One region of the Tissierella sp. QWL-11 genome, then DNA from elsewhere that is predicted to be linked to it. Evidence: a T-box and tRNA genes for the amino acid it is inferred to sense, from the RefSeq annotation. Region 1 holds a T-box; the other holds one or more tRNA genes.
What was found. A T-box is a leader RNA that pairs with one kind of tRNA and senses whether it is charged. The one in region 1 lies ahead of ileS (isoleucine--tRNA ligase), so its partner is inferred to be a tRNA-Ile.
Positions count from the first base shown of each region.

Region 2: it encodes a tRNA-Ile, which carries the amino acid that the T-box ahead of ileS (isoleucine--tRNA ligase) is inferred to sense. The anticodon was not compared.

Region 1 covers NZ_CM178750.1:2,309,715-2,313,105, forward strand. The annotation lists gene ileS (isoleucine--tRNA ligase) at 1-1,513, opposite strand, end outside; T-box leader at 1,556-1,769, opposite strand; gene AC4PG3_RS11535 (NAD(P)H-dependent oxidoreductase) at 1,836-3,125, opposite strand; gene AC4PG3_RS11540 (BaiN/RdsA family NAD(P)/FAD-dependent oxidoreductase) at 3,141-3,391, opposite strand, start outside.
Region 2 covers NZ_CM178750.1:1,906,207-1,909,597, forward strand. The annotation lists gene ltrA (group II intron reverse transcriptase/maturase) at 1-1,011, opposite strand, end outside; tRNA gene AC4PG3_RS09310 (tRNA-Ile) at 1,466-1,542, opposite strand; tRNA gene AC4PG3_RS09315 (tRNA-Ile) at 1,583-1,659, opposite strand; tRNA gene AC4PG3_RS09320 (tRNA-Ile) at 1,700-1,776, opposite strand; tRNA gene AC4PG3_RS09325 (tRNA-Trp) at 1,792-1,866, opposite strand; tRNA gene AC4PG3_RS09330 (tRNA-Phe) at 1,879-1,954, opposite strand; tRNA gene AC4PG3_RS09335 (tRNA-Ile) at 2,007-2,083, opposite strand; tRNA gene AC4PG3_RS09340 (tRNA-Ser) at 2,138-2,228, opposite strand; tRNA gene AC4PG3_RS09345 (tRNA-Ser) at 2,234-2,322, opposite strand; tRNA gene AC4PG3_RS09350 (tRNA-Lys) at 2,367-2,442, opposite strand; tRNA gene AC4PG3_RS09355 (tRNA-Gln) at 2,476-2,552, opposite strand; tRNA gene AC4PG3_RS09360 (tRNA-Arg) at 2,557-2,633, opposite strand; tRNA gene AC4PG3_RS09365 (tRNA-Gly) at 2,656-2,729, opposite strand; tRNA gene AC4PG3_RS09370 (tRNA-Tyr) at 2,739-2,823, opposite strand; tRNA gene AC4PG3_RS09375 (tRNA-Thr) at 2,860-2,935, opposite strand; tRNA gene AC4PG3_RS09380 (tRNA-Asp) at 2,947-3,023, opposite strand; tRNA gene AC4PG3_RS09385 (tRNA-Val) at 3,043-3,118, opposite strand; tRNA gene AC4PG3_RS09390 (tRNA-Glu) at 3,142-3,216, opposite strand; tRNA gene AC4PG3_RS09395 (tRNA-Met) at 3,290-3,366, opposite strand.

The sequences.
Region 1 (3,391 bases):
CGCCGCATTTATCACATTTTAAATGTACATTGTCTACATATGGTCTATGAAGCTCTATATCCATATCTATATCTTCTATAGATCTTTCTACTAATTCAGCTCTAGAGCCTACACTATCTGCATGATCACAGCTATCACATTTCCATACTGGGAATGGAGTACCCCAATATCTACTTCTAGAAATAGCCCAGTCATTTAAGTTTTCAAGCCAATTTCCAAATCTTTTTTCTCCTACAAAATCTGGATACCAATTTACCCCTTTATTGTTTTCTATTAACTTATCTTTTAACTTAGTCATTTGGATATACCAAGATGGCTTAGCATAGTACAATAGTGGTGTATGACATCTCCAACAATGAGGATAATTATGATTCATCTTTTGCTTTTTAAAGAGTTTACCTTCTTCTCTTAGCCACTGTATTATATCCTTATCTGCGTCCATTACAAATTTGCCTTCCCATGGAGTCTCTAAGAATTTACCATCTTCAGATACAGGATTTACTACTGCTAAATCATATTTAAGTCCAATATTATAGTCATCTTCACCAAAAGCTGGAGCAGAGTGAACTATCCCCGTACCATCTTCTGTAGTTACATAATCTCCTAGGGTTACAAAAAAGGCCTTACCCTTTACATCTATAAATGGAATCAATTGCTCATATTCCATATGTTCTAAGTCTTTACCTTCTAATTCTTCTAATACTTCATATTCATCTTCTAGCACTTTATCTGCCAATACTTTACTTAAATAGTAGATTTCATCATTTTGTTTTACCTTCAAATAGATTTCCTTTGGATTTACTGTTAAAGCTACATTTGAAGGCAATGTCCAAGGTGTAGTCGTCCAAGCTAAGAAATACTCATCTTTGTCTTTTCTTTTAAACTTAACTATTACAGTCTCAGTCTTTATTTCTTCATAGCCTTGAGCTACTTCATGAGATGCAAGTCCTGTTCCACATCTAGAACAATATGGAAGTATCTTGTGACCTTCATATATTAATCCTTCCTTAAAAAATTTATCAAGTATCCACCATACAGATTCTATATAATTATTATCAAGAGTTATATATGGATCGTCTAAGTCGATTAAATATGCCATTCTCTCCGTCATATCTCTCCAAAGTTTTTCATATTGGAAAACTGACTCTCTACACTCTTTATTGAATGCCTCTACTCCATATGCTTCAATATCGTGTTTATCCTTTAAATTAAGCTTTTTTTCCACTTCAATTTCTACTGGAAGTCCATGAGTATCCCATCCTGCTTTTCTCTTAACTTGATAACCCTGCATAGTCTTATATCTACAAGTTAAGTCCTTCAATGTCCTAGCCATTACATGGTGAATTCCTGGCTTTCCATTAGCCGTAGGGGGTCCTTCATAGAATACAAAAGGTTTATCTTCATCTCTGGTATTAACAGATTTATTTAATAAATCAATACTATCCCAATACTTTGAGATCTCTTGTTCCCTTGACTTTACAGGGTCCTTTGATAATTCATCAAATCTTTTCAATTCTTCTCCTCCTCTAATTAAAAAAGTCCTAAATCTATATAGACTTAGGACGAGTTTTTCGCGGTACCACCTAAATTACAAATATACTTAGTATATTTGTCACTTAATAGAATAACGGTCATCTCCGTAATACCTTAATGATTTCAGGTATTATGCTCAAAGGTGATCTTCACAAAGGATTTATGATAATCTCTCACCTAATGATTATCTCTCTAAGATAAATTTACTTTGCTACTGTCCTTATCTATGCATGTCTTTTTACTTGTCTACTAATATACTTAATTATCTTAATTTTGTCAAGGATAATTTTATTCTAGTAAATTTAAACAAGTTTTTCTTGTTCCATTCTTAATTTATATATTTCTGTATCCTTGTCTATATCCACCATATCGTAGGTAATAAATTCTCCCTTTTTGATATCTCTTTTGACTACTGCATTTTTATTTATAAGACCTATAGGAACTAAATTTTCTTTTTTAGCTACCTCATAAGTATCTATACTTCCTAAAACTGTATATTCTCCTATACCATCTAAATGCTCTCCAGCTTTTAAATCTTTTTTTGCTCTAGTAATTACTTCAACTACAGGAGTATCATACTTTGGTGCTATTGTAGCTTCTTTGTAAATAACAGTTTTGGCAACAGTTATAGGTGTCTCTAAACTAGTCAAATGATATGGTCTATACAGCACATAATTTGGGCCTTCTCCCATACTTAAGTATTTCATTTCTTCGTGTACTTGAGGCAATTTTGTACTAACTACTACAAATACACCTGGAGCTATGCCATGGACATAGTCAACTATTTTTTTATTATTTAATATTCCCCCATCTTCTTTAAGGCTAAAGATTTTTGGCAAATCTTCTACCGTTGCTGTCGGTCCATGTCCTCCTCTAATATCTGGCAAAAAGCCTGTAGAATTACTCATAGCAGCCATTTCAATCATTGTATTTGTACCATCGACAAAAGAAGCTAGTCGTAGAGGTTTTAAGTTCTTTTTAAGTGCTTTTTCCCTTAAACTACTTGGTGTAGCTTCATAATCAATAGGATTGTTTTTTCCTTTTCCAATTGCCAATATATCAAATCCTAAGGCATCTGCAAAATCATATATTTCCTTCACACTTCCAGGTTCATCACCAGCAGTTCCTGTATAAATTACTCCTGCTTCTTTAGCTAATTTGTTTAGTATTGGTCCAACAGTTACATCAGCCTCAACATTTACCATTACTATATGCTTTCTATTTGAAATTGAATCCATGGCAACCTTAGCACCTACATTTGGGACTCCTGTAGCATCAACTACCACATCGATTAAATTAGCCTTAGTAGCATATTCTGTAATATCAGTTACTACATATTTTCCCCTTTCCATGCTAGTATTTATATCATTTAGATTCCTAGCTATTACTATATCTTCTTTTGAAATCCCAGCTAAAGTATAGGCATCCATGGCGTCTTTTATTTTATTACTTGCTACTACAGCTGGTATCATTCCTTTCATCAGCATCATCTGACTGACCATACCTTTGCCCATTAAACCTGCTCCTATTAAGGATACCTTTATTTGTTTATTATTCTCTTCTAGCTCTCTTAGTTTATTATTTATTGACATAATATCCTCCAAACACTAAATTTTATCTGTGGATGCACTAATACCTGCAATATATCCAGATGACCATGCCCACTGCAAATTAAATCCTCCACAATCTCCATCTATATCTAACAATTCTCCTACAATATATAATCCTTTAATTAGCTTAGACTCCATAGTCTTATTATCTATTTCATTAGTTCTTACTCCTCCTGCTGTAACTTGAGCATCTGAAAAAGAAAGACCTCCTATTATTTTAAATCTCCAGGATATAAGTATACGAGTCA
Region 2 (3,391 bases), 400 kb from region 1:
GTTATGGGTTCTAAATCTAATTTTACCTTTTGAGTAGTAGAAACTGTATCCTAGAAATTTTCTTTTAGTTAGTGGAGATACTGCTGATTTCTCAGTATTTACTTTTAGTTTTAGTTTTCTTCCTAGAAATTTAGTGATGCTCTTAAGGACTCTTTCTCCTGCTCTTGTGCTTTTAACATAGATATTACAATCATCAGCGTAACGGCAGAATTTATGTCCTCTTATTTCTAATTCTTTATCTAATTCATCAAGTAATATATTGCTGAGTAATGGGCTTAAAGGACCACCTTGGGGTGCTCCTTGTTCTGATTTGACTGCTATACCATTTAACATTATCCCTGAGTTTAAATACTTCCTTATTAATTTTAATACTCTTTTGTCTTGTATCTTTCTTGATACTAAGTTCATTAATATGTCATGGTTTACATTGTCAAAGAACTTTTCTAAGTCCATATCTACAACTTGTTTGTATCCTTCATTTATATATGTTTGAGCTTGTTTTAGAGCCATGTGTGCACTTCTTCCTGGTCTAAATCCATAGCTATTATTTGAAAATGCTCTATCGAATATCGGATTAATCACTTGGTTTATTGCTTGCTGGATTAATCTATCTACTACTGTTGGTATTCCAAGGAGTCTTATGCCTCCATTGGGTTTGGGTATTTCTACTCTTTTTACTGGTTGTACTTTGTATTTTCCATCTAACAGATTTGCTTTCAAAGTTTCGTAGTTTTCTTTCAGGTAGGTTAGAAGTTCATCTACTCTCATTCCATCTATTCCACTACTTCCTTTGTTAGCTAGTACTCTTTTGTATGCTTCAAAGATATTTCTCTTATCTACAATCTTTTCGAGTAGATTTTCAGTATTAAATCCCGACTTGGTTTTCAGATTTGACTTCGCCGACAAATCACTATACGCTCCCTGTTTACCTTGAGTTTCCATCTCTACTTCCACAGTCCAGCCCAAATCTTTGGTTTTCTGTATTCTTTTCATGTTTGTTGAGATTGCCAAACTTACTCACCTCCCTAATGTTCAGTCCTTCCAAGATTATCATGATTAATCTTGTACTATGACTTCTGCTGACTTCTGATAATTCAGTTACATATCACTATGTAGTTTGTCATGTAGACCGTAGTCTTTTATGACTTATCTATCAGACCTCCCCAGGTAAGAATACAAACTTTCTCTCCATATATCTGCTACATTTACTTCCCCTGTTTCGGATAGTTTAGGACTTTGGTTTGTATTGCAACCTCATCCACAAGGTCAAGCCTCAAATGTAGTTCGTGTACCTCAGACCGGAGTTTTGCCGCCGACTTCCTTCAGATTCCACCTCACAGTGGACACCCTTGTCTTAAGCTAACGGTTGGCACTATCAACCCCCGTATCGGACTTTCACCGACTAGTTTGCGTCCATGCTGGGCGCACAATAAAAAAAAGTACACTTACAAGTGTACTTTTTCCATGGTGGGCCTTCAGGGACTCGAACCCCAGACCTACCGGTTATGAGCCGGGCGCTCTAACCAACTGAGCTAAAGGCCCCTAGTAAATAGGGTATTATTCGTTAAATTAGTTTATAATATGGTGGGCCTAGGTGGACTCGAACCACCGACCTCACGCTTATCAGGCGTGCGCTCTAACCACCTGAGCTACAGGCCCCTAGTAAATAGGGTATCATTCGTTAAATTAGTTTATAATATGGTGGGCCTGGGTGGACTCGAACCACCGACCTCACGCTTATCAGGCGTGCGCTCTAACCACCTGAGCTACAGGCCCTAAAGTCTAATTCTATGGCAGGGGTGGCAGGATTTGAACCCACGGCATTCGGTTTTGGAGACCGACGTTCTACCACTGAACTACACCCCTATTTTTTTAATTTGGTGCCCAGAGCCGGAATCGAACCAGCGACACGTAGATTTTCAGTCTACTGCTCTACCGACTGAGCTATCTGGGCTAAAAATGAAACTTTTTCATTATCACTCTGCTTATATGTAGATAAAAAAAAATGGTGGGCCTTCAGGGACTCGAACCCCGGACCTACCGGTTATGAGCCGGGCGCTCTAACCAACTGAGCTAAAGGCCCCAATATATTATGGGCAACTTCAAATATCCACCTTGTTTTTACGAGAAGTGTTAATGGCGGAGAAGGAGGGATTTGAACCCTCGCGCCCCGTGAAGGACCTACTCCCTTAGCAGGGGAGCCTCTTCAGCCACTTGAGTACTTCTCCATCTTTGGCGGAGAGGGTGGGATTCGAACCCACGTGGGCTTGCACCCTAACGGTTTTCAAGACCGCCCCGTTATGACCACTTCGGTACCTCTCCAGGTATTAGAAAACTAAAATTTGTCTATGGCTTTAGACAAATTATGGTGATCCATCGGGGATTCGAACCCCGGACACCCTGATTAAAAGTCAGGTGCTCTACCGGCTGAGCTAATGGATCATGAAAATGCATTACTAAAAAATCATATTTATTTGGCTGGGGTGACAGGACTCGAACCTGTGGAATGCTAGAGTCAAAGTCTAGTGCCTTACCGACTTGGCTACACCCCAATAATGGCGCGCCTAGGAGGATTCGAACCCCCGGCACATGGATTAGAAGTCCATTGCTCTATCCTGCTGAGCTATAGGCGCATAATTAATAAAATGTTTTTATTGGAGCGGGTGAAGGGGATCGAACCCTCGCAACCAGCTTGGAAGGCTGGGGCTCTACCACTGAGCTACACCCGCATGGTATAATGGTGGAGGAGACTGGATTTGAACCAGTGAAAGCAGAGCTAACGGATTTACAGTCCGTCCCCTTTAGCCACTTGGGTACTCCTCCCTATGTAGTATCTAAATGATACTACTATTATTTTGTTGGAGCTGGCAAGAGGACTTGAACCCCCGACCTACTGATTACAAGTCAGTTGCTCTACCAACTGAGCTACGCCAGCATAATTTAAAATGGCGACCTGGAAGGGACTCGAACCCTCGACCTCCAGCGTGACAGGCTGGCATTCTAACCAACTGAACTACCAGGCCGCGAATAATACTAAATTAATGGTGGGCACAACAGGGCTCGAACCTGTGACCCCCTGCTTGTAAGGCAGGTGCTCTCCCAACTGAGCTATGCGCCCATTAATTATATAAAGTTTTAAAATGGTGACCCCACGGGGATTCGAACCCCGGATACCGCCGTGAAAGGGCGATGTCTTAACCGCTTGACCATGGGGCCATACAATTAATAAGTATTTTATAAAGATTTTTGGTTGCACTCATAGAGTACTACTATCTTAAAAGAGTTTTTATGGTTGCGGGAGCAGGATTTGAACCTACGACCTCCGGGTTATGAGCCCGACGAGCTACCAGACTGCTCCATCCCGCGATATGTGGCACACTTAATCTTACTT